Regions from separate parts of the Streptomyces sp. NPDC058697 genome, predicted to be linked through region 3. Evidence: riboswitches for the same ligand, from Rfam matches in the RefSeq annotation. Region 3 holds a riboswitch; each other region holds the start of a gene.

Region 1 (7,781 bases), on a different contig from region 3:
ACACGGCGCTCGATGCGTGCCCTGATCGACCAGACGCTCGCGCGCGCGGAAGCCGACGGGACGACCCCCCGGGCGGCCGCGCACGCGATCGTCGCGGACCGGCTGCCGGTGATCGCGGAGCGGTTCGGCTGGTACCGCTGACGCCGTGGGCACGGCCGGCGGGATCGGTGACGGCCCGGCCGCGGCCGGTAACCGACCCTCCACCGGCACGCCCCGGGGCGACGCAATAGGGTTGCCCGGTGGCAAGAGTGCGGTTGAGCGTGGCGGAGCGGCGTGAGGAACTGCTGCGGGCCGCCATCCAGCAGATCGAGGAGCGGGGCGTGTCCGCGGTGCGGATCGCCGATGTGGCGACCTCTCTCGGGGTGAGCAACGCGCTGGTGCTCTATCACTTCTCGACCAAGGAGAAACTGGTCGCCGCCGCGTTCACGTACGCCGCCGAGGACGATCTCGCCCATCTGCGCAAGCTGCTCGGCCGCCGGACGACCGCGCTGCGGCGGCTGCGCGCGGCGGTCCGCTGGTACGCGCCGACCGGGCAGGCCAAGGGCTGGCGGCTGTGGATCGAGGGCTGGGCGGTGGCGCTGCGCGAGCCCGCGCTCCGGGACGTCACGCGTGACCTCGACCGGCAGTGGAAGGCCGCTATCACCGAGGTCATCGCGGAGGGCGTGGCCTCCGGCGAGTTCCACTGCCCGGACCCCACGAGTACGGCGCTGCGCCTGACCGCCCTGCTGGACGGACTCGCCGTCCAGATGACGGCCTACCCCGGCGCGGTGTCACGCGCCCGCACCCAGGAGTGGGTGGACGAGGCACTGGCCCGGGAGCTGGGCCTGGAACGCGCGGCGCTGACGACTCCGGGCGCCTGAGACGGCGTACCGCCGAGGGGCAAGGGGGCTTCCCCGCGATCACCCGGCCGCGAGACGGTTCGGCCTCACCCACAAAGAAGCGGCGGGGCTCCCCCGACGTCACCCGTCAGGGAAGCCCCACTCCTCCACGGACATTCGGGCCACCGGTCGAGACCGTCGGTGGAACCGCGGCCCGCCACCGAAGGCCCTTAAGCCCTCGGACCTTCAAGCCACCGGCTCGATCCGCATCTTGATGTCGCCGGGCGACAAGCTCCCCTTCGCCACCACGCGGTCCCCGGAGGACTCCCCGCGCAGTCGCCGCCCGATCCACGGGACCAGGTACTCGCGCGCCCAGTGGATGTTGTCGCGCCGCATTTCGAGCGTGCCGCGCGGCGGCAGCGGGGGCCACGGCTGGTCGGGATCCGCGGGCACTTCCAGGCCGAGGACCTGGCCGGCGCGCAGGGCGACCCGCGTGTGTCCCTCGGGCGACAGATGGAGCCGGTCGCCGTCCCAGGCCCGCCGGTCCTGGATGGTCTTGAGGGACCACAGGTCGAGCACGGGACAGCCGTACCGGTCGGCGATGGACCGGATATGGAGGTTGTACGTGGCGATCTTGCCGCGCATGTGCTTGAGCACGGGTACGCCACGGGTGTCGAAGCCGGTGGTCACGAGGACCGTGCCGACGGCCGACGTGAGGTCCGCGACGGCGCGCTCGAAGCGCTCCGCGACCTCGTCGGGATCGGTGCCCGGCCGGATGATGTCGTTGCCGCCCGCGCAGAAGGAGACCAGGTCGGGCGCGAGTTGCTTCGCGCGCGTCAACTGGTCCTCGACGATCTGGTCGAGGAGTTTCCCGCGGACGGCGAGGTTGGTGTAGTCGAAGTCGCCCTCGGGCCGGCGGTCCGCGAGAAGCACCGCGAACCGGTCGGCCCAGCCGACGAACGCCCCGTCCGGGCCAAGGTCGCCGACGCCCTCGGTGAAGCTGTCCCCCACCGCCACGTACGACCCGATCACTGATCTGTTGTCATTCTTCGAATCGTCTGCCACATCGGGCCATGATTCACCTTCGGGTGTGAGCTACGCGACCGTAGGAAGGGGTTGACGCGCGGTGAGATAAGCCACTCGTCAAGTGTTGGTCAATCCCGGAATAAGGCGCTCGATCAGGGATGTTGTCGCAGCTCTCGCACCCTGTCGACACATCGCCCGGCCATGCCACAGAACCGAAACACCGAAGGCCGGACCCCGGGGATCACAGGGTCCGGCCTTCGGAGACGAGCGGAGTGGTACGCCGCGTGGGCGTGCCCGGCGTCGGGTCAGATGGAGACGCCCTTGCCGCGCAGGTAGGCCAGCGGGTCCACGTCCGAGCCGTAGTCCGGGGTGGTGCGGATCTCGAAGTGCAGGTGCGGGCCGGTGACGTTGCCCGTCGCGCCGGAGAGGCCGACCTGCTGGCCCCCGGTCACGGCCTGTCCGGCCGAGACGGAGAGGGAGGACAGGTGGGCGTACTGGGCATAGCGGCCGTCTTCGAGCTGGATGACGACCTGGTTGCCGTACGCGCCGCCCCAGCCGGCCGAGACGACCGTGCCCGCGCCGACGGACTTGAGGGACGTGCCGGTCGGGACCACGAAGTCGACGCCGGTGTGGTACCCGCTGGACCACATGCTGCCCGACATCTTGTACGGGGTGCCGACGCTCGCGCCCGCGACCGGCAGCGTGAAGCCGGCGGCACCGGCGTCGTCCGCGGCCTTGGGAGCGGCGGCAGCCTTGGGAGCGGCAGCCTTGGGGGCCGCCTTCTTCGCGGAGGACTGGGTGGCCTTGGAGGCGCCGGAGTCGGAGCTCGAAGTGGCGGCGGCCTTGCCGATCGAGAGCTTCAGGCCCGGGTGGATGAGCGCCGGGTCACCGCCGATCGCCTTGCGGTTGTCCTCGTACAGCTTCTTCCAGCCACCGCTGACGTTCTGCGTGCCGGCGATCTTCGACAGGGAGTCGCCCGCTCGCACGGAATAGGTCTTGGCCGCGGCCTTCTTCGCCTCGGCCTTCTTGTCGGCGGCGGCGGGCGCCGATTCGGCGGCCTTGCTCGCGACATTCGAGACGCTCGCCACGGAATCGGCGGCGGACTGCGAAGTCGCGGCCTGCGCTCCGGTCGCGCCGAGCAGCGGAAGGGCGAGCGCCGCGCCGCCGGTTCCGGCGACGGCTATGGAGCGGGTGAAACGCTGGGACTTGGGACGGCGGTGCTTACCCTTCGCGGGCATGGCGAATTCCTCTCCGGCGCCTGCGAGGTGAGCTGTCGGGTGCGAGCTGGAGATGCCCGGCCGTGTTTGCGCACGACTTAACCCCTAGCCGTTCCGGAGACCGGAACAGGCGTTCTACCTGTGGGTCCCCCGCTCCTGCCGTGTACGGGTGGGTGAGCGGATTCCGGGCGGCGGCAGGATTGGGCGTCCGTCCGGATTGGTGGCGAACGTAAGCGACATGAAGACGCAGTAACAACCTTTGGGGTTTCCTGTGTGCCCCGTTCTCTTGATCCCTGACCGAAATGACGGTCACGCTGCGTAAAGCAGGGATCTCCCCCGTTTGTTAAATCCCTGAAAACGCAGCTGAATTACGTGAACATGGCAACAGCGGACCGTCACGAATATGACGCTGCTCACGGAGTGCCGTTCCAGGAGCCTTTATTCCAGAGCGAGTTGGATTTAAGGCTCCATTACGGACACAACAGTCACATGCGACGCAGCCGGAAAACTGCCGCATCAAGGTCACCGTGCAGCCCCGTCCGCAACCCGTGATGCAACAGCACCGCCCCGCGGTGGACTTCGCCCGTTTCGAGGCATTCGTACGCCGCTGCCGGGTCGAGTCCGCGCAGCCGCACCGGAGCGACCGGCTCGCCGTAGTGCTGGGCCTGGAGCCACGCGAGGACGACGACCTCGCCGTCACGCGTGTACTGCACGGCGCTCAGGCCACCCTCCGGCGCCCGCAGCCGGTAGAGGTCCCCGCCCTGCACGACGGGCCGGATCTCCTTGTAGAGCTCCACCCACGTCCGCGCCTCGGCCAGCTCCTCGTCGCTCCACCGGGTCAGGTCGCCGCCGACACCGAGCACTCCGGCCATCGCGCTCACGAAGCGGAAGCGCAACGAGCTGACCCGGCCGTTGAGCTGGGTGTTCGGGCTGTCGGTGACCCAGGCGGCCATGGTCCGCGCGGGATGCACCTGGCTGAAACCGTGCTGGATGGCGAGCCGGTCGAGCGGGTCGGTGTTGTCCGAGGTCCACACCTGGTCCGTACGCGCCATGATCCCCAGGTCGATACGGCCGCCGCCGCCCGAGCAGGACTCGAAGGCGACGCCCGGGTGGGCCTCCCGCAGCCGGTCCAGGAGGCGGTACAGGGCGTGCACATGGTCCACCCAGAGCCGCTGCGGGTAGGCCTCGCCGGGCCATCCCGCATCCGTGAAGCAGCGGTTGAAGTCCCACTTCACATAGTCGATCGGCGCGCTGGAGAGCAGCGTGTCGAGCTGCTCCCACAGGTACTCCTGGACGTCCTCGCGGGCGAGGTTCAGAACGAGCTGATTGCGTAGCTCCGTCCTCTTTCGTCCCGGTTGGAACTGCACCCAGTCGGGGTGCGCGCGGTACAGCTCGCTGTCCGGATTGACCATTTCGGGCTCGACCCAGATCCCGAACTGCATCCCCAGCGCGTGCACCTCGTCGGCGAGGGGCTTGAGGCCGGCCGGGAAGCGGTCGGGGTTGGGCGTCCAGTCGCCGAGCCCGGCCCGGTCGCTGGTGCGCGCCCCGAACCAGCCGTCGTCGACCACGAACAGCTCGACCCCCATCTCGGCGGCCCGCCGCGCCAGCACGCCCTGCTGCTCCTCGGAGATGTCGAACTCCGTGGCCTCCCAGGAGTTGTAGAGCACCGGTCGGTGCTGGTCCGCGTCCGGGATCACGTACGCGTGCTGGTAGGCGTGCCAGGCGCGGCTCGCGCCGCCGAATCCGCCGTCGCTCCACAGCCCCGCGAAGACGGGTGTGACGAAGCTCTCCCCCGGCTCCAGCCGCAGCAGCCCCGAGTCGTCGTACCCGACCCCGCCGGTGATCTGCACGCGCGCGTCCGGGAGTTGGGCCACGGCGATCCGCCAGGTGCCCGACCAGGCGAGGGCGCAGCCGTAGACCTCGCCCCGCTCCTCGGTGGCCGCTCCGTCGGCGTCCAGGGCGACCCAGGGCAGGTGCTGGTGCGAGGTGTGCCCGCGGCGGCTGCCGATGACCTTCTCACCGTAGGTGAGTTCGGAGCGTACGAGCCGGGACTCCGCCGCCCACCGCCCGTGCAGCTGGGACAGCCGCCAGCCGTCGCGCTGCGGCAGCGTCCAGGCCGCGGAGTCGGCGCGCAGCACCTCCAGTGCGGGCCCTTCGTTGGCGAGGGTCACCCACCGCTCGACGACGTCGGTCCCGGCCCGCATCCGGTAGTGCAGCGTGATCCCGAGCCCGGAGTCGGAGAACCGCAGCCGCAGCTCGTCACCGTCCGCCTCGTACGTCTCGAAGCGCCATTCCGTGCCGCGCCGCTCGTCCGTCCGCACGGAGAGGGCGGGCCGTACGAAACGGGGGCCGCCCTCCACCGGATACTCCTCGTGCCCGTCGAGGGTGGCCTCGAAGGCCCAGTACTCCGGTCCCGGGCCGGCGGCGAGTGCCTCGGCGTCGGCGAGCGCGATACGCGGACCCCAGTGCAGATGCAGCAGCGCGTCGTCCTCGCCGAGCCGCAGGGCATAACTGCTCGCCGGGCCCGAAAGAAGCCACGTACGACCGTCTTCGCCGATCTCCAACATCAAACCCTCACAGATCCGAACAGGCACGCTCAATCATCAACATCATTATGTGCCGCGTACCTCCCCGGCAACGCCTGTGGACAACTCATTGGCGTACGAATCGATGTCGTATCGTCGAGAACGCACTTCGTCGACGAGCCGCGTCGGCAGCCGAATGGGAGGAGCCCCCGTGACGCAGCAGGTCCCGTCGACCGAGCCCGAGCTGGCTGGAGTGCGCAACTTCCGTGATGTGGGCGGCCTGCCGACGGTGGACGGCCGACGGGTGGCGTACGGACGGCTGTTCCGCAGCGGCCATCTCGCGCATGCGACGGAGTCGGACGCCGAGTTCCTCGCGTCCCTGGGCCTGCACACGATCTTCGACTTCCGCAATGCCGCCGACCAGAAGCTGGAGGGTCCGGACATCGAGCTGCCCGGCGTGCGGAACGTGAACCTTCCGCTGACCGACCCGGCGCACGGCGCGGAGTTCTGGACGATGGTCCGCGACGGCGATCTGGACCAGCTGCGCTCGATCCTCGGGGACGGCAAGGCGGCGGACCGGATGATCGGTTCCTACCGCGCGATAATCAAGGAGCGCACGGCCGAGCACCGCCAGGTGCTGCACTCGATGGCCGAGGACAGCGTCCCCGCCCTGATGCACTGCGCGGCGGGCAAGGACCGCGCCGGCATCTCCATCGCCGTGACGCTCCTCGCCCTCGGCGTCGAGCGCGAGGCCATCGTCGCGGACTACCTGGAGTCGAACGCGACGCACCGCCGCTACAAGGTGCACCGCAGCAAGTCCTCCGCCTCGGCGTACTCCCCCGAGGTGATGGAGCTGCTCAGCCCCCTCTTCGACGCGCGCGCCGAGTACCTGGAGGCGGCGTTCGACACGATCGAGGAGAAGTGGGGCGGCGTGGACGCGTATCTGGAGCAGGGCCTGGGCGTGACCCCCGAGATCCGGGAGCGCCTGCGGGAGCGGTTCCTCGACTGACCGGCTCCCGCCGACCGACCCGGCACCGCGGACCGCCCCCGTCTCCCGCTCCTCAGAGACGGCTGCTGCTACTGCCCCTGCGCTCCGAGCGAGAACAGCAGGTAGATGAAGGCGGCGAAGATGTGTCCGACCGCCACGTAGATGATGAGCCGCACCCACAGAGCGCGCGGGAACTTCTCCTCCATGTCCTTCATGACGTCTCTCCGGGGGTCGTCGGCCCGAGGCACAGGGTGGCCGTGGGGCTCTGCAGCAGGGTGTGTACGAAGAGGAGCTCGGCCCCGTCCCGGTCCGCGGCGGCGATCCGGTGCGGGGTCAGCGAGTCGAAGTGCGCGCTGTCGCCGGGCGCGAGGACGTGTGCGGTGTCCCCGAGGCGCAGCCGCAGCCGCCCCTCCAGGACGTACAGCCACTCCTCGCCGGGGTGGACCCGCACGATGTCTCCCTGCGCCCCGTACGGGACGTGCACCCGCAGGGACTGCATGCCACGGCCGGCCGCACCGGCCTGCCAGTACGTCCAGCCGGCGGCCTGGGTGGGCTCCATGTCGGCGGCGCGCACGACGGCGTCCCGCTCGGCGACCGTCTCGCCGAGCAGCTCGGAGACGGTCGTACCGTAGATGCGGGCCAGTGCGAGCAGCATCGGCAGCGAGGGCTGGCGCTGTCCGGTCTCCAGACGGGACAGATGCGCGGGCGAGAGCCCTGCGGTGCGGGCCGCGGACTCCAGGGTGAGGGAGGCACGGCGCCGCAGTGCACGCAGCTGGGGCGCGACCGCGGGCAGCTCGTCGGCCGCCCCCGGCTCGGAAGGGCTCGTACCCTCGACAGGGTTCATGTCCTCCATTGAGCCGGAGACTTACCTCTGAGGCAAATTTCTTACCTCAGAGGCAAAAGCGACCGGTTCCGGGGCGACAAGACCGGTCCGCGGCAGAGGAACCTAACGGTTGGCGACCGCCTGTTTCACCAGCGTCTTCCCGAAGTCCCACATCAGCCCGCCCCCGCTGTGCGCGTCGTCCATCACCGCGGTGAAGGCCTCCACGAACCGGTCCACGTCCCGCTCCCCGACGACCAGTGGCGGGATCAGCTTGATCACCTCCAGATGGTCGCCGGAGACCTGGGTGAGGATCCGGTGCCGTTGCAGCAGCGGCACGACCACCATCTGGGCGAACAGCCCCTTCCGCGCGGCCTGCAGCATCGT
Region 2 (7,781 bases), on a different contig from region 3:
ACTTCACATAGCCGCGGTCGGGACGCAGGCCCATCTCGTTCATCTGGTAGACGATGCGGCGATGCACCGGCTTGAGGCCGTCGCGGGCGTCCGGCAGGGCTCGGGAGTAGATGACCGAGTACGCGTACTCGAGGAAGGAGCCCTGCATCTCGTCGACGACGTCGATGTCGAGGATGCGCTCCTCGAAGTCGTCTGGCGGCGGGGTCTTCGTGCTGCGGCGGGCCATCGCTGCTGCGACTCCTTCACAGTCTCTGCCGGGGCATGAACGGGTTCTGACGGGCTCCATTGTGGACCGGCCCACTGACAACGTGGACCACGACCCGTCCGTACGGGCCTCCCGAGCCGGGTGTCCGGCCGCTCCAACAGGCGTCGCGGGCCGCCTTCTCGGCCTTTTCCACAGGCTTCGGAAGCGGCGAATCCGCGTGCCCGCACAGGGCTTCGGAGGCCGTGCGGGCGCACGAGCGTACGGCCTGCCGACGCCGCCCGCCTGCTCGCTCTCGGCGTACGCGCCGCGGGAACTTCGCCAGCTGTCCGCGCGCTTGCATACAGTGGCATGACTAGCAGGAATTCAGCAGTTTTCCGCGATCGAAGGGACGTACATGCCCATGGGTCACACGGCCACAGCTGAGGCCGGTTCCGGCGGCCTGACAGCGACCGAGCACCGCCTGGCCAACGGCCTGCGTGTGGTGCTCTCCGAGGACCACCTGACCCCGGTCGCGGCGGTGTGCCTCTGGTACGACGTCGGTTCGCGGCACGAGGTCAAGGGCCGCACCGGACTTGCCCACCTCTTCGAGCACCTGATGTTCCAGGGCTCGGGCCAGGTGAAGGGCAACGGTCACTTCGAACTGGTGCAGGGCGCGGGCGGTTCGCTCAACGGCACGACCAGTTTCGAGCGCACCAACTACTTCGAGACCATGCCCACCCACCAGCTGGAGCTCGCCCTCTGGCTGGAGGCCGACCGCATGGGCTCGCTGCTCGCGGCGCTCGACGACGAGTCCATGGAGAACCAGCGGGACGTCGTCAAGAACGAGCGCCGCCAGCGTTACGACAACGTCCCCTATGGCACCGCTTTCGAGAAGCTGACCGCCCTCGCCTACCCGGAGGGCCACCCTTACCACCACACCCCCATCGGGTCGATGGCGGACCTGGACGCGGCCACCCTGGAGGACGCGCGCGCGTTCTTCCGCACCTACTACGCGCCCAACAACGCCGTTCTCTCGATCGTCGGAGACATCGACCCGGAGCAGACGCTCGCCTGGGTCGAGAAGTACTTCGGCTCGATCGCGGGCCACGACGGCAAGCCCGCCCCGCGCGACGGCGCGCTTCCCGAGACCATCGGCGAGCAGCTGCGCGAGGTCGTCGAGGAGGAGGTCCCGGCCCGCGCGCTGATGGCCGCCTACCGGCTGCCGGAGGACGGCACGCGCGCGTGCGACGCGGCGGACCTGGCCCTGACCGTGCTCGGCGGCGGCGAGTCGTCCCGGCTCTACAACCGGCTCGTACGCCGCGACCGCACCGCCGTCGCGGCCGGGTTCGGCCTGCTGCGCCTCGCGGGAGCACCCTCCCTGGGGTGGCTCGACGTGAAGACGTCCGGCGACGTCGAGGTGCCGGTGATCGAGACCGCCGTCGACGAGGAGCTCGCCCGGTTCGCCGAGGAGGGTCCCACCGCCGAGGAAATGGAGCGCGCCCAGGCCCAGTTGGAGCGCGAGTGGCTGGACCGCCTCGGCACGGTCGCGGGCCGCGCCGACGAACTGTGCCGGTACGCGGTGCTGTTCGGCGACCCGCAGCTCGCCCTGACGGCCGTCCAGCGCGTCCTCGACGTCACGGCCGAGGAGGTCCAGGAGGTCGCCAAGGCCCGCCTGCGCCCCGACAACCGCGCGGTGCTGGTCTACGAGCCGACCGTCGCCGAAGAGGCCCAAGAGACCGACGCCGCTGACGACACCGACGAGGAGGCGGCCAAGTGACCGAGCTCGCCACGATGGAATTCCACCCGCAGCCCCAGGCCGGCGAGGCCAGGCCCTGGGCCTTCCCGGCCCCCGAGCGCGGCGCGCTCGACAACGGCCTGACCCTGCTGCGCTGCCACCGCCCCGGCCAGCAGGTCGTCGCCGTCGAGATCCTCCTGGCGGCCCCGCTGGAGGCCGAGCCGAAGGGCCTGGACGGCATCGCCACGATCATGGCGCGTGCCTTCACCGAGGGCACCGACAAGCACTCCGCCGAGGAGTTCGCCGCCGAGCTGGAGCGCTGCGGCGCCACCCTCGACGCGCACGCCGACCACCCCGGCGTACGGATCAGCCTCGAAGTCCCCGTCTCCCGGCTCCCCAAGGCGCTCGGTCTGCTCGCCGACGCCCTCAGGGCACCCGCCTTCGAGGACAGCGAGATCGAGCGGCTGGTGCGCAACCGGCTCGACGAGATCCCGCACGAGACCGCCAACCCGGCCCGCCGCGCCGCCAAGGAGCTCTCCCGGCAGCTCTTCCCGGCGACCTCGCGCATGTCGCGTCCGCGCCAGGGCACCGAGGAGACGGTCACCGCGATCGACTCGGCGGGCGTCCGCGCCTTCTACGAGAAGCACGTACGCCCCGCCACCGCGACCGCCGTGGTGGTCGGCGACCTCACCGGCGTCGACCTCGACGCGCTGCTCGGGGACACGCTCGGCGCCTGGACGGGATCGCAGGCCGAGCCCCGCCCCATTCCGCCGGTGACCGCCGACGACACCGGCCGCGTGATCATCGTCGACCGTCCCGGAGCCGTCCAGACGCAGCTGCTCATCGGCCGCGTCGGCGCCGACCGGCACGACCGTGTGTGGCCCGCCCAGGTGCTCGGCACGTACTGCCTCGGCGGCACCCTCACCTCGCGTCTGGACCGTGTCCTGCGCGAGGAAAAGGGATACACCTACGGTGTGCGGGCGTTCGGCCAGGTGCTGCGCTCCGCGCCGGACGGGACGGGCGCCGCGATGCTCGCCATCAGCGGCTCCGTGGACACCCCGAACACCGGCCCGGCGCTCGACGACCTCTGGAAGGTGCTGCGCACCCTCGCGGCCGAGGGCCTCACCGACGCCGAGCGCGACATCGCCGTGCAGAACCTCGTGGGTGTGGCGCCCCTGAAGTACGAGACGGCGGCCGCCGTCGCGGGCACCCTCGCCGACCAGGTCGAGCAGTACCTGCCGGACGACTTCCAGGCGACGCTGTACCAGCAGCTCGCCGCGACCGGCACCGTGGAGGCCACCGCGGCCGCGGTGAGCGCCTTCCCGGTGGACCGTCTGGTGACCGTCCTCGTCGGTGACGCCGCGCAGATCGAGGAGCCGGTCCGCGCCCTCGGAATCGGCGAAGTCAGCGTCGTGACGGCGGAGTAGAGCGGAGTAGAACAGCACCCCTCCATGGCGAACCCAGGTGACTGAAGAGTCGCCTGGGTTCTCCTTTTGCCCGGACTTCGGCAGTCGATCGGTGAGTTGTCCGTATTGGTGGAGAGGCTGCCCGTCTGCCCTGTGGCATGCGCTACAAAACCCTTGATCCGTTTGTTGATTGAAAGACGCCCCGCTTAGCGTCGGTCCGGCTGTTCGTCAGGCAGTGCGCCGCGCCCGCGGCACCGGACAGTCATCGCCGAGTCCCCGTACGGCGCGAGCCAGGGGAGCCGGGGACCCATACGCAGTCCCTGGGGTGAATCGGACGCCCTTCCCGAAGGGTGTCCGTAGGAGACCTTCCTGCTCCGAACCCGTCAGCTAACCCGGTAGGCGAGAAGGAAGGAAAGGACCAGCCACTTCATGGCGTTCACCCGCGCCACCGGGAAGCACCGTCGTCCCAGCCGCATGAAGCGCACGACCAACCGGACCGTCGGCGTCGCCGCACTCGCCACCACCGGTGTCGTCGGCACCCTGGCTGCTCCCGCATTCGCCGCAGAGAGCCCCGCCGAGCAGACCCTGACCCAGGCGATCACCATCGGCGACTCGGTCGCCGACCAGATCGACGCCCAGGCCGCCGCCCAGCAGCAGGCCGCCGACGAGACCGCCGCCCGCGAGAAGGCTGAGGCCGCCGCCAAGGAGCGTGCCAAGGAAGCCGCGGAGAAGGCCAAGAAGGAGCGCGAGGTCAAGGCCCGCGCAGCCCGGGCGGCCGAGCGCGAGCGCCTGCTGAAGTCGTACACCGCGCCCATCTCCGGCTCGTACGTCTCCACCGGCTACAAGGCCGGCGGCGCTGTCTGGTCCTCCGGCAGCCACACCGGCATCGACTTCCACGCCGCCAGCGGCACCACCGTGCACGCGGTGGGCGCCGGTACCGTCGTGGAGGCCGGCTGGGGCGGCGCGTACGGCAACCAGGTCGTCATCAAGATGAACGACGGCACCTTCACCCAGTACGGGCACATGTCGTCCCTCGGTGTCTCGGTCGGCCAGACGGTCACCCCCGGCCAGCAGATAGGCCTCTCCGGTGCGACCGGCAACGTCACAGGGGCGCACCTGCACTTCGAGGCGCGGACGAGCGCGGAGTACGGCTCGGACATCGACCCCCTCGGGTACCTCCGCCAGCACGGCGTGAACGTCTGACGGCGGGCGACAGCCTGCGCAACAGCTGAAGGCCCCGGCTCATCGAGCCGGGGCCTTCGCGCGGTTCTGATCACTTCCTGATGGCTTCTCGGCCACTTCTCGGCCGACTTTGCACCGGACGACTGCCTGTTCAGAAGCCAGGTGTGTCCAAAAAATATCCACGGATTCCGGTCCGCCATCGGAATTTCCCGCTCTCTGCAATAGAGTCACCGAACAGGCGTCAATCGACCGCGTTTCGCGGGGGTTAAGGCGGAGGTCCGGTCATGCGTATTCCCGCGCACTCGGTATGCACGGCGATCCGTGACGACATCGTCGCGGGTGTCTACGAGCGCGGCGGCCGGCTCACCGAAGAACTGCTCGCGCGCCGGTACGGAGTCTCGCGGGTCCCCGTGCGGGAGGCTCTGCGCACCCTGGAGGCGGAAGGCTTCGTCGTCACGCGCAGGCACGCGGGCGCGTGCGTCGCGGAACCCACCGAGCAGGAGGCCGCCGACCTCCTGGAGATGCGCACGCTGCTGGAGCCGCTGGGTGCCGCGCGCGCCGCCCAGCGCCGCACCGAGGCGCATCTCAAGGTGCTGCGCGGCCTGGTCAGGCTGGGCCAGGAGCGGGCCAGGAGGGGCAACAGCGAGGATCTGCGCTCGCTCGGGGGCTGGTTCCACGAGACGCTCGCACAGGCCTCCGGAAGCCCCGCGCTCACCTCCACGCTCGCCCAGTTGCGGCACAAGATCGCCTGGATGTATTCGGTCGAGGCGCCCGCCCACCCCGCCGAGTCCTGGGCCGAGCACGGCGCCATCGTGGACGCCGTCGCGCGCGGCGACAACGACCGGGCCAGGGCGATCACGGCACTGCACACCGAGCGGGCGATGGCCGCGCACCGGCTGCGCTTTCCCGGCGGCGGTGACCGCGCGGAGCGTGTGAGGACTTCGCAACATCCCGTAAACACGGCGGGCCTGCGGTATTAACAGTGGCGCCGTATACAAAGAGGGTTATTCGCAGGGGTCTATTTCTGCTGCCCCTATTTTCCACGTGCCCGGAATTTCCGCGCACGTGATTTCCGCATGCGCGGAACCCGGTGTGCGGAACTCGGCGCGCGGGCATGAAAAAGCCCGGAAGATGCCCGATGATGCGCCGGAAAGCCGCGCACCGACGTGACGTACGGACAAAACGGCGGCGCGGTCGCGCGAAAACGGCGGTGTCACGTACACACACCGCGCCGCGCGACGCACGCGCGGACGGAAACGGCGGAGCCGCGTCACCCTGTATGGGTGGACGCGGCTCCGCCGTACGTGGTTCGCGGGATCAGACGGTCTCGGGGAGCTCCTCAAGGCCCTCGGCGACCAGCTTCGCCAGGCGGTCGAGCGCGGCGTCCGCGCCCTCGGCGTCGGAGGCCAGGACGATCTCCTCGCCACCCTGGGCGCCCAGGCCGAGAACCGCGAGCATCGAGGCGGCGTTGACGGGGTTGCCGTCGGCCTTGGCGATCGTCACGGGGACGCCGGAGGCCGTGGCGGCCCGGACGAAGATGGAGGCGGGACGGGCGTGAAGGCCCTCGGCCCAGCCGACGTTGACGCGGCGCTCAGCCATGTGATGCTGCCCTTCAGGTGTCTCACGGTTGTCTAGACCATTGTTCCATATCGTGAAGCGTGCCCCGGGCGGCCGCGGATTCCGGGCCCGGGGCGGCTTCGGTCCCCCAAGACTGCCTCGCGCCCCTGCCGGACGCGAGCCCGCCGTCGCCGGGACGTGAACCCCTTGGAGGCGAACCCGGGGACCTGAGCCCGCGACCGAACCCGGGACATGAACCCCCGGGACGACGACCGGCCGTTGTCGGACCCGAGCCGTACTCTGGGCCCCATGCAGACCTCGCCGGACCGGCACGAGTACCCCGCTCACTGGGAGGCCGACGTCGTGCTGCGCGACGGCGGCACCGCGCGCATCCGGCCCATCACGGCCGACGACGCCGACCGCCTGGTCAGCTTCTACGAGCAGGTGTCCGACGAGTCGAAGTACTACCGCTTCTTCGCGCCGTATCCGCGCCTGTCCGCCAAGGACGTCCACCGCTTCACGCACCACGACTTTGTGGACCGGGTGGGACTCGCGGCCACGGTCGGCGGCGAGTTCATCGCCACCGTACGCTACGACCGCATCAACGCCGACGGCCTCCCCGCCTCCGCACCCGCGGACGAGGCGGAGGTCGCCTTCCTCGTGCAGGACGCCCACCAGGGCCGCGGCGTGGCGTCGGCCCTGCTGGAGCACATCGCGGCCGTCGCCCGTGAGCGCGACATCCGCCGCTTCGCCGCCGAGGTGCTGCCCGCCAACAACAAGATGATCAAGGTGTTCACGGACGCCGGGTACCAGCAGAAGCGCCACTTCGAGGACGGCGTCGTACGCCTGGAGTTCGACCTGGAGCCCACCGACCGTTCGCTCGCCGTGCAGCGCGCGCGGGAGCAGCGGGCCGAGGGGCGCTCCGTGGCCCGGCTCCTGGCGCCCGGCTCGGTCGCCGTCATCGGCGCGGGCCGCACACCCGGGGGAGTGGGCCGCAGCGTCCTGGAGAACCTCCGCGAAGCGGGCTTCACCGGTCGCCTGTACGCCGTGAACGGGGCGCTTCAGGAGAAGGAGCTCGGCGGAGTGCCGGCGTACGGCTCCGTCCGTGACATCCCCGAGCCCGTCGACCTCGCCGTCGTCGCTGTCCGGGCCGAGCGCGTCCCCGAAGTCGTCGCCGAGTGCGGTGAACACGGGGTGCAGGGGCTCGTCGTGGTCTCCGCCGGGTACGCCGAAAGCGGCCCCGAAGGCAGGGAGCGCCAGCGCGAGCTCGTGCGCCAGGCGCGTACGTACGGGATGCGGATCATCGGACCGAACGCCTTCGGAGTCATCAACACCTCCCCGGACGTGCGGCTCAACGCCTCGCTCGCACCGGAGATGCCGCGCGCCGGGCGGATCGGCCTGTTCGCCCAGTCCGGTGCCATCGGCATCGCGCTGCTGTCCCGGCTGCACCGGCGCGGCGGCGGGGTCACCGGGGTGACCGGCGTGTCGACGTTCGTCTCCTCGGGCAACCGCGCGGACGTGTCCGGCAACGACGTCCTTCAGTACTGGTACGACGACCCCGACACCGATGTCGCCCTCATGTACCTCGAATCCATCGGGAACCCGAGGAAGTTCACCCGCCTCGCGCGGCGCACTGCGGCGGCGAAGCCACTGGTCGTCGTCCAGGGCGCTAGGCACGGCGGGGCCGCGCCCCAGGGGCACGCCGTCCGGGCCACCC
Region 3 (7,781 bases):
TGCAGCGTGTGCTGCCAGAGTCTGCCGTCCTCCGCCATGCGTTGGGCCTCGCTGTCGTCCCCCATGCGTGCGTTCTGCCCTGCGATCGCGCGGAGGCACCCCTTCCGTGAGCGGAGTCCGGGGTCAGCCCGCCGTCAGTTCCGCCAGCGGCAGCGTGTGCTGGGTCTGCAGGACCTTCGCGCGGAGGTAGCGGACGTTGTGGGCCGTGGTGAACACGCCCGTCGGGACGCGGTGGCCGACCGTGATGCCCAGGTCGCGGAGCTGGTCCGCCTTGTCGGGGTTGTTGGAGAGGAGGTCCAGTTCCGTGATGCCGAGGGCCCTCAGCATCTGGGCCGCCGCCGTGTAGTCGCGGGCGTCCTCGGGAAGGCCCAGGGCCGTGTTCGCGGCGTACGTGTCGAGGCCCTCGTCCTGGAGGGCGTACGCGTCGAGCTTGTTGTAGAGGCCTATGCCCCGGCCCTCCTGGCGGAGGTAGAGGAGCACGCCGCCCCGGGTCGCGATCTGCTCGACCGCCTCGCGGAGCTGAGGGCCGCAGTCGCAGCGCGACGAGCCGAAGACGTCACCCGTCAGGCACTCGGAGTGGAGGCGGACCAGGGGGGTGGCCGAAGGGGTGGCCGAAGGGGTGCCGAGGATCATCGCCACGTGCTCCTGGCCGTCGGTCAGGCCGTGGAAGGTGACCAGTTCGGCGTCGACGCTGTAGCCGTCGTTGAAACGCAGCGGCACCCGGACGCGCGAGCGCTGGGTGGCGGCGGGGTAGTCGGGCATGCGGTTCTCCCGGTCCGATCGCTTACCTGCTTCAGATTTGAAACAGATCCTCGGATCGAGACACTACCCCATGCTTTAAAGTTGAAGCAACGGGAATGGTGGGTTTGCGGTGCGGCGGTCCAGGTGTCCCTGCAGGCACTGCAGGCCCCGCAGGCCTCATGCGTCGGCCGTCGCCGACCCACCCGCGCACGGGCTCGACCGGCGCCGCCACGGGACGTCGTCCGATGCCGCCTGCGGGTCGTCCCCCTCCAGGCCCCGCGCGACCGCCGTACAGATCTCCTCCAGCTGCCCCACCTGCTCCGGCGTGAGCTTGTCGAAGAGCGTGCCGCGGACCGTCTCGACATGACCCGGAGCCGTGCGCTCCAGCAGGGCCATCCCCTCGTCCGTGAGGATCGCGACGCTGCCCCGCTTGTCCATGGGGCAGTCCTCGCGGCGCACCGCCCCGTCCTTCTCCAGGCGGGTCACCGCGTACGTCAGCCGGCTGCGGGTGATCTTCGTGCTCTCCGCGAGGTCCGTCATGCGCAGGCTGCGGCCCGGCGCCTCGGAGAGGTTGGCGAGGATGGAGTAGTAAAGGTGCGGCATGCCGGCCTCCTGCTGGAGCTGCCGGTCGATCGCGTCCTCCAGGAGATGGGAGGCGGCGATGTAGGCGCGCCAGGCGCGCTGCTCCTCGGGGGTGAGCCAGCGGGTCGTCATGCCCCCAGTGTAGGTTTGTTTCAAACTTGAACCAAGCCCCGAGCGTCCTCCGGGCGACACCAGGCACGACCGTCCTCCGGGCAAGCCCCGCCTCCGCCTCCGAAAGCACCCGCCAGAGCCCGCCGGCGCCCGCCAGCGCCCGCCAGAGTCCGAAAGAGCCCGAAAGGGCCTGAAAGAGAGCGCGTCCATGCCTCACCCCTACGTCCTGTTGTCCGCCGCCGTCTCCCTCGACGGCTGCCTGGACGACACCGGCCCCGGACGGCTGCTGCTCTCCGGACCGGCCGACTTCGACCGGGTCGACGAGGTACGGGCCGAGTCCGACGCGATCCTCGTCGGCGCGGGCACCCTGCGCGCCGACAACCCCCGCCTCCTCGTCAACTCCGCCGAACGCCGGGCGGCCCGGGTCGCCGCCGGACGGCCGGAGTATCCGCTGAAGGTCACCGTCAGCGGCAGCGGCGACCTCGACCCCGACGCCAACTTCTGGTCCACGGGCGGCGAGAAGATCGTCTATACGAGCGATGAGGGGGCCAAGACGGCCGGCGAAGCTCTGCGCGGGCTCGGCGTCGACATCGTCTCCGTCGGCCCGGACGTCGACTGGCGGGCCGTACTCACCCACCTCCACGACGTCCGCGGCGTACGGCGACTCATGGTCGAGGGCGGCGGCCGCGTCCACACCCAGCTCCTCCGCCAGGGCCTCGCCGACGAACTGCAGCTCGCCCTCGCGCCCCTCGTCGTCGGCGAGCCGGACGCGCCCCGGCTGTTCGGGCCCGGCGACTACCCGGGCGGGCCCCGCAACCGCCTGCGGCTGGTCGAGACGCGGCCCGTGGGGGACGTCGTCCTCATGCGGTACGTCCCCACCGCGCCCGGCACCGGGGCCGTACCCTCCGCCGCCGACCACCGATGGCTCGCGCTCGCCTGCGAACTGGCCGCCGAGTGTCCGCCCTCGCGGACCGCGTTCAGCGTCGGCGCGGTCGTCGTCGCGGCCGACGGTACGGAGCTGGCCCGCGGGTACTCCCGCGAGTCCGACCCCGTGTCCCATGCCGAGGAGGCGGCCCTCGCCAAGATCGAGCCGGGTGATCCGCGGCTCGCGACCGCCACCGTCTACAGCAGCCTGGAGCCGTGCGCCCGCCGCGCGTCCCGGCCCGCGCCCTGCGCCCGGCTGATCCTCGACGCGGGCGTACGCAGGGTCGTGACCGCCTGGCGGGAGCCGGACACCTTCGTGGCGGGCGCGGACGGGAGCGGGCTGCTGGCCGCGGCCGGCGCCGACGTCCTGGTGCTCCCGGAGTACGAGGCCGACGCGAAGGCGCCCAACCGTCATCTGGCCTGACCGGCCGTTTTCCGTCGGTACGGCCGATGCGCGGGGCCGATCCGCACCGCCGAACGGAATTTTTCATGCCAAACCACCCGGTTAAGCGCGGGCGACATCAACGCGTGTGCTTTGGGTCCCGCGGATGGCGTACAGTGGTCTTAACGGCGCGGGGTGGAGCAGCTCGGTAGCTCGCTGGGCTCATAACCCAGAGGTCGCAGGTTCAAATCCTGTCCCCGCTACTGAAGGCCTGGGGCCGGAATCCGATCAGGATTCCGGCCCCAGGCGTTTTCCGCAGCTGTTTCTCCCACTTGTTCTCCCCCACTTGTTCTCCTCGGGCGTTTTCCCCGGTGTTTTCACCCGCCCGGTCCCCGTCCGCTCGCCCGCCGTCCAGGCTCCCGGAAGCCTGGACAGGTGGAGGAGCAGGAGCCGGTGCGCGTCGAGCCCGCGGAGAGGACCGCCCGGTATCAGCGCAGCCTCGTCCGCGCACTGCCGGCGCTGCTGATCGTCGCCGGTGCCTGTTACGACCTCCTCACCCCGCAGGACTTCACCGCGGCCCCCTTCTTCACGGCCGCACCACTCATCGCCGCTCCCCTCTTCTCGCTCGGCGCCACCGTGTGGACGGGGATCGTGGCGACCGCGGCCATGGCGCTCGTACACCTCAGGTTCGCCTTCGACGCGAGCGCGGTCACCGAGATCCTCACCGTGGCCACGGCCGCCGCGCTCGCCGTCGGCATCAACCGGCTCGTGGCCCGCGGCAACGCGCGCCTCGCCACCGCCCGCGAGGTCGCGGAGGCCGCCCAGCGGGCCGTACTGCCCGAACCGGCGGCGCGGATCGGCGGCCTCGAGATCGCGGCACGGTACGAGGCCGCACAGGAGGGCGCGTTCATCGGGGGCGACCTGTACGCCGTGCAGGACACCCCGCACGGCGTACGGCTCCTCGTGGGCGACGTGCGGGGCAAGGGCATGGGAGCGGTCGCCGTCGTCGCCGTACTCATTGGTGCCTTCCGGGAGGCCGCCGATCAGGAGGCGAGTCTGGAGGCGGTCGCCCAGCGGCTGGAGCGGGCGCTCGCGCGCGAAGGCGTCCGGCGCGACATCATCGCGGCCTTCGAGGACTTCACCACCGCCGTGCTCGCCGAGATCCCGCACGGCACCCCCGTCGTACGCCTCGTGAACCGCGGCCACCCCGGGCCCCTCCTCCTGTACGGCGACGGAGAGGTACGTACGCTCGGCGCGGCGGAGCCCGCGCTGCCGCTCGGGACGGGGGAGCTGGGGGCCTGGCCCGACCGTGCGCAGGAGGAGGAGTTCCCGGGCGGGGCCATGCTGCTCTTCCACACGGACGGGCTGTCCGAGGCGCGGGACCGGCGAGGCGTCTTCTTCGATCCGGCGCGGCAATTGTCCGGGCGGGTCTTTCCCGGGCCCGACGAGTTGCTCTCCGCGGTACTGGACGACGTCCTGCGGCACACCGGGGGCGGGGCCGCCGACGACATGGCACTGCTCGCGGTGCGGCGGCCGTGAGATAGATCGCTCTTGCGGCGACCTTTATCACCGTTGGTAGTCGAACGGAATCCCTCCGCTCAACAACTGACGCACCATCAACAGGGCTCCCGTTCCTGAATGACGATCAACTCGCCCGATTTACCCCGCTCATGACCTGTAAGTCCAGGCCAAGAGCCTTAACGATCATCAGGAACAGCTTGGAATCCGGTGCCCGGGTCTATTAACGTTCGATAACGCAGCGCGGTCGTCCCAGCCGTCACAAGAGTCGGCTCCGTGCGCACGCGCCGAATCCCGCAAGGGAACCGGGGAACCACCACTTGGGGTGAATCGCTCGTCTTCGCGGTGTAGCGCACCGCGGTTGACGCGCGTAGGAGACCTTCCTGCTCCGAACCCGTCAGCTAACCCGGTAGGCGAGAAGGAAGGAAAGGAGTGCGCCTACGTGGCGTCCAACCGGTCTGCCCCCACACCCTCGTTCGTGCCGGATGAGTTGACGGGTGAGCCCTCGGGTGAGAAGAAGCCCGACACCTTCGCATACGGCGCCCGCAAGGACGAGGAGACGTGGGACGTCTGGAATCCCAGCGCGGAGACCGTCCTTCCCGTCCGCGGCAGGCACCGCGTCTCCAAGCAGCGCGGCGGAGGACTCGCCCGTAGCTCGACCGTTCTGGGCGTCGGTGTCATAGCCGCCGTCGGTGCGGGTGGCATGGCCACCGCGCAGACCGGCAAGCCCCCGGTGTCGATCTCGATCCCCGACCTGCCGAACGTCGGCTCGCCGTTCTCGGACGACGACGCCCCCAAGGGCTCCAGCACCCCGATCACCGCCGTCGGCCTCACCGCCGCCGACGCCGAGGAGGGCAACTCGGACGCGGGCGAGGCGCTGCGCGCCCGCATCATGCTCCAGGCCGAGCAGCAGCAGGACCAGGTGGACCGCGAGGCCCAGGCGGCCGCCGAGGCCGCCGCCGCGAAGAAGGCGGCCACGCTGGCCGCCAAGGAGCGGGACGCGGCCGAGGCCAAGGTCGCCGCCGCCAAGAAGAAGGCGGACCAGGAGGCCAAGGAGAAGGCCGAGGCTGCACGCCTCGCCGAGCTCGCCAAGCAGTTCACGCTGCCCACCTCCTCGTACACGATCACCTCGACCTTCGGGCAGTCCGGTGCGCTGTGGTCGTCCGGTCAGCACACCGGTCTGGACTTCGCCGCTCCTACGGGTACCCCGATCAAGGCCGTTCACAGCGGCACGATCACCGAGGCCGGCTGGAACGGCTCGTACGGCTACCGCACGGTCCTCACGCTCGACGACGGTACGGAGGTCTGGTACGCGCACCAGTCGTCGATCGGTGTCAGCGTCGGCCAGAAGGTGGCCACCGGCGACATCATCGGCCGCGTGGGCGCTACCGGCAACGTCACCGGGGCGCACCTCCACCTGGAGGTCCACACCAGCGGTGGCGACGGCATCGACCCGATGGCGTGGCTGCGGGGCAAGGGGCTCACTCCGTAGGACGGGCTGACCCGCCTTACGGTAAGGCGGGTCCGAGAGGTTCTCAGGTTCGGAATACGGCCGTCCGGTACGGCCGTTGAGCTACCCATGACCTCTCTCCGCAAGCTGGGTTCGTCCGACCTCGACGTCTTCCCGCTCTCCCTCGGCGGCAACGTCTTCGGCTGGACCGCCGACGAGGCGCAGTCCTTCGCCGTGCTCGACGCGTACACCGCCGCGGGCGGGAACTTCGTCGACACCGCCGACACCTACTCGGCCTGGGTGCCGGGCAACGAGGGCGGTGAGTCGGAGACCGTCCTGGGCGAGTGGCTCGCCGCGCGCGGCAACCGCGCCGACGTCGTCGTCGCCACCAAGGTCGGGGCCCACCCCCGGTACAAGGGTCTGTCCGGGGTGAACATCAAGGCCGCGGCCGACGCGTCGCTGCGGCGGCTGCGGACGGACTACATCGACCTGTACTACACCCACTTCGACGACCCTTCCGTGCCGGTCGAGGAGATCATCACGGCCCTGGACGAGCTCGTCCGCGCCGGCAAGGTACGCGCCATCGCCGCGTCCAACCTCTCGCCCGAGCGCCTTCAGGAGTCCCTCGACCTCTCCGACCGCGAGGGCCTCGCGCGGTACGTCGCGCTGCAGCCCCGGTACAACCTCGTCTCCCGCGACTCGTACGAGGGGCCGCTCCGTGACGTCGCCTCCCGGGCCGGTCTGGCCGTCGTCCCCTACTCCTCGCTCGCCTCGGGCTTCCTCACCGGCAAGTACCGGGCGGGTGCCGTGGTCGACAGCGCGCGGGCCGGGTCGGCGGGGGCGCATCTGGAGTCGGAGCGGGGGCAGCGGGTGCTGGCCGCGCTCGACGAGGTCGCGCGCGAGCGTGGGGCCGAGGTCGCCACCGTGGCTCTCGCCTGGCTCGCCTCCCGGCCGACCGTCGTCGCGCCCATCGCCAGCGCCCGTACGGTGGAGCAGCTTCCGGCTTTGCTGGGGGTGGCCGGGCTTGTCCTCACGGAGGGGGAGTTGGGGAGGCTGACTTCTGCTTCCGGCTCCGGCTCGGGTTCGGGTTCGGGTTCGGGTTCTGGTTCTGGCTGAGGTTGGGGGTGGGGTGCGGTTGCGCCTTTAAGAGCGGTACGGGTTGTATGTGTACGGCGTTGGCGCTGGGTAGCCCTGCCACTGCGGTGCCACCGGTGCCGGAGCCGTCGCCCGCGCCGCGTACAGGAGCGCCGGGCGGGCCGGTTCGCGGCGCGTCCACAGTTCGTGGAGCAGCTCCCGTTCCCGTACGACGAAGTCTGCGCCCGCGCGGCCCTTGCGGCCCCGGTGGCGCAGGAACGCCAGCGATGTCGCGTACGCCTCGTACTCCGCGACCGCCCTGCCCGCCGCGCGTCCGCCGTGGTGCGTGGCGTACTCGCGGGCCAGCCGCCTTGCCTTCATCGAGCCCAGGACGAACGGCTCGGGGGCCGTGAGCCAGCCCGCCAGCGCGTACGCGGGCAACTCTGAGCGGATCGTGCCCAGCTCGCGCTGGCGGGTCCAGATCACCAGCCACGTCAGCAGGCCGAAAGCCGGGACCATGAAGGCCGCGTAGACCGCGAAGAAGCCGTACTCGCCGAACGTCGACGAGCCGTTCCACATCGCGTGCATGCCCATCGCGAGCAGCAGACCGATGATCGGGAGCAGTACGCGGCGGACCTGGTGGCGGTCCGCGGAGAGTGCCGCGATGCCGAAGCCGATGCCCGTGAGCACGGTGAACAGCGGGTGCGCGAACGGCGACATGATCACGCGTACGAAGAAGGTCGCCGCCGTGACGGAGGCGATGCCGCTGCCGCCGCTGAGCTGGTCCGTGCCGAACGCCGTGCCGAGGTACAGGATGTTCTCGGTGAACGCGAAGCCCGTCGCCGTGACGCCGGCTATCACCACGCCGTCGAGGATCCCCGTGAACTCCCTTCTGCGGAACAGGAAGACGAGTAAGACGGCTGCTGCCTTCGCCGACTCCTCGACTATCGGCGCTATGACCGTCGCGCCCAGTGTGTCGGCGCTGGACGGGTCCGCCGT

The links. A riboswitch is a leader RNA that binds a small molecule or an ion and turns the genes downstream of it on or off. The one in region 3 is predicted to bind cyclic di-AMP.
Positions count from the first base shown of each region.
Region 1: it holds a riboswitch for cyclic di-AMP, as region 3 does, so the genes downstream of both, ACFWXQ_RS04250 (peptidoglycan DD-metalloendopeptidase family protein) here and ACFWXQ_RS22115 (M23 family metallopeptidase) in region 3, are expected to answer to the same signal.
Region 2: it holds a riboswitch for cyclic di-AMP, as region 3 does, so the genes downstream of both, ACFWXQ_RS08485 (M23 family metallopeptidase) here and ACFWXQ_RS22115 (M23 family metallopeptidase) in region 3, are expected to answer to the same signal.

Region 1 covers NZ_JBHXSU010000001.1:1,003,368-1,011,148, forward strand. The annotation lists gene ACFWXQ_RS04235 (Glu/Leu/Phe/Val dehydrogenase dimerization domain-containing protein) at 1-141, shown strand, start outside; gene ACFWXQ_RS04240 (TetR/AcrR family transcriptional regulator) at 240-860, shown strand; gene ACFWXQ_RS04245 (SGNH/GDSL hydrolase family protein) at 1,065-1,850, opposite strand; gene ACFWXQ_RS04250 (peptidoglycan DD-metalloendopeptidase family protein) at 2,150-3,082, opposite strand; cyclic di-AMP (ydaO/yuaA leader) riboswitch at 3,087-3,251, opposite strand; gene ACFWXQ_RS04255 (alpha-galactosidase) at 3,547-5,628, opposite strand; gene ACFWXQ_RS04260 (tyrosine-protein phosphatase) at 5,798-6,595, shown strand; gene ACFWXQ_RS04265 (DUF6126 family protein) at 6,664-6,789, opposite strand; gene ACFWXQ_RS04270 (helix-turn-helix domain-containing protein) at 6,786-7,418, opposite strand; gene ACFWXQ_RS04275 (aspartate aminotransferase family protein) at 7,521-7,781, opposite strand, start outside.
Region 2 covers NZ_JBHXSU010000003.1:123,231-131,011, forward strand. The annotation lists gene ACFWXQ_RS08470 (DNA topoisomerase (ATP-hydrolyzing) subunit A) at 1-226, opposite strand, end outside; gene ACFWXQ_RS08475 (pitrilysin family protein) at 600-1,961, shown strand; gene ACFWXQ_RS08480 (M16 family metallopeptidase) at 1,958-3,346, shown strand; cyclic di-AMP (ydaO/yuaA leader) riboswitch at 3,582-3,742, shown strand; gene ACFWXQ_RS08485 (M23 family metallopeptidase) at 3,755-4,528, shown strand; gene ACFWXQ_RS08490 (GntR family transcriptional regulator) at 4,792-5,487, shown strand; gene ACFWXQ_RS08495 (HPr family phosphocarrier protein) at 5,825-6,106, opposite strand; gene ACFWXQ_RS08500 (GNAT family N-acetyltransferase) at 6,374-7,781, shown strand, end outside.
Region 3 covers NZ_JBHXSU010000009.1:21,485-29,265, reverse strand. The annotation lists gene ACFWXQ_RS22145 (hypothetical protein) at 1-65, opposite strand, end outside; gene ribA (GTP cyclohydrolase II) at 124-762, opposite strand; gene ACFWXQ_RS22135 (MarR family winged helix-turn-helix transcriptional regulator) at 919-1,455, opposite strand; gene ACFWXQ_RS22130 (dihydrofolate reductase family protein) at 1,643-2,782, shown strand; tRNA gene ACFWXQ_RS22125 (tRNA-Met) at 2,930-3,003, shown strand; gene ACFWXQ_RS22120 (PP2C family protein-serine/threonine phosphatase) at 3,176-4,279, shown strand; cyclic di-AMP (ydaO/yuaA leader) riboswitch at 4,534-4,689, shown strand; gene ACFWXQ_RS22115 (M23 family metallopeptidase) at 4,701-5,750, shown strand; gene ACFWXQ_RS22110 (aldo/keto reductase) at 5,838-6,824, shown strand; gene ACFWXQ_RS22105 (PrsW family intramembrane metalloprotease) at 6,852-7,781, opposite strand, start outside.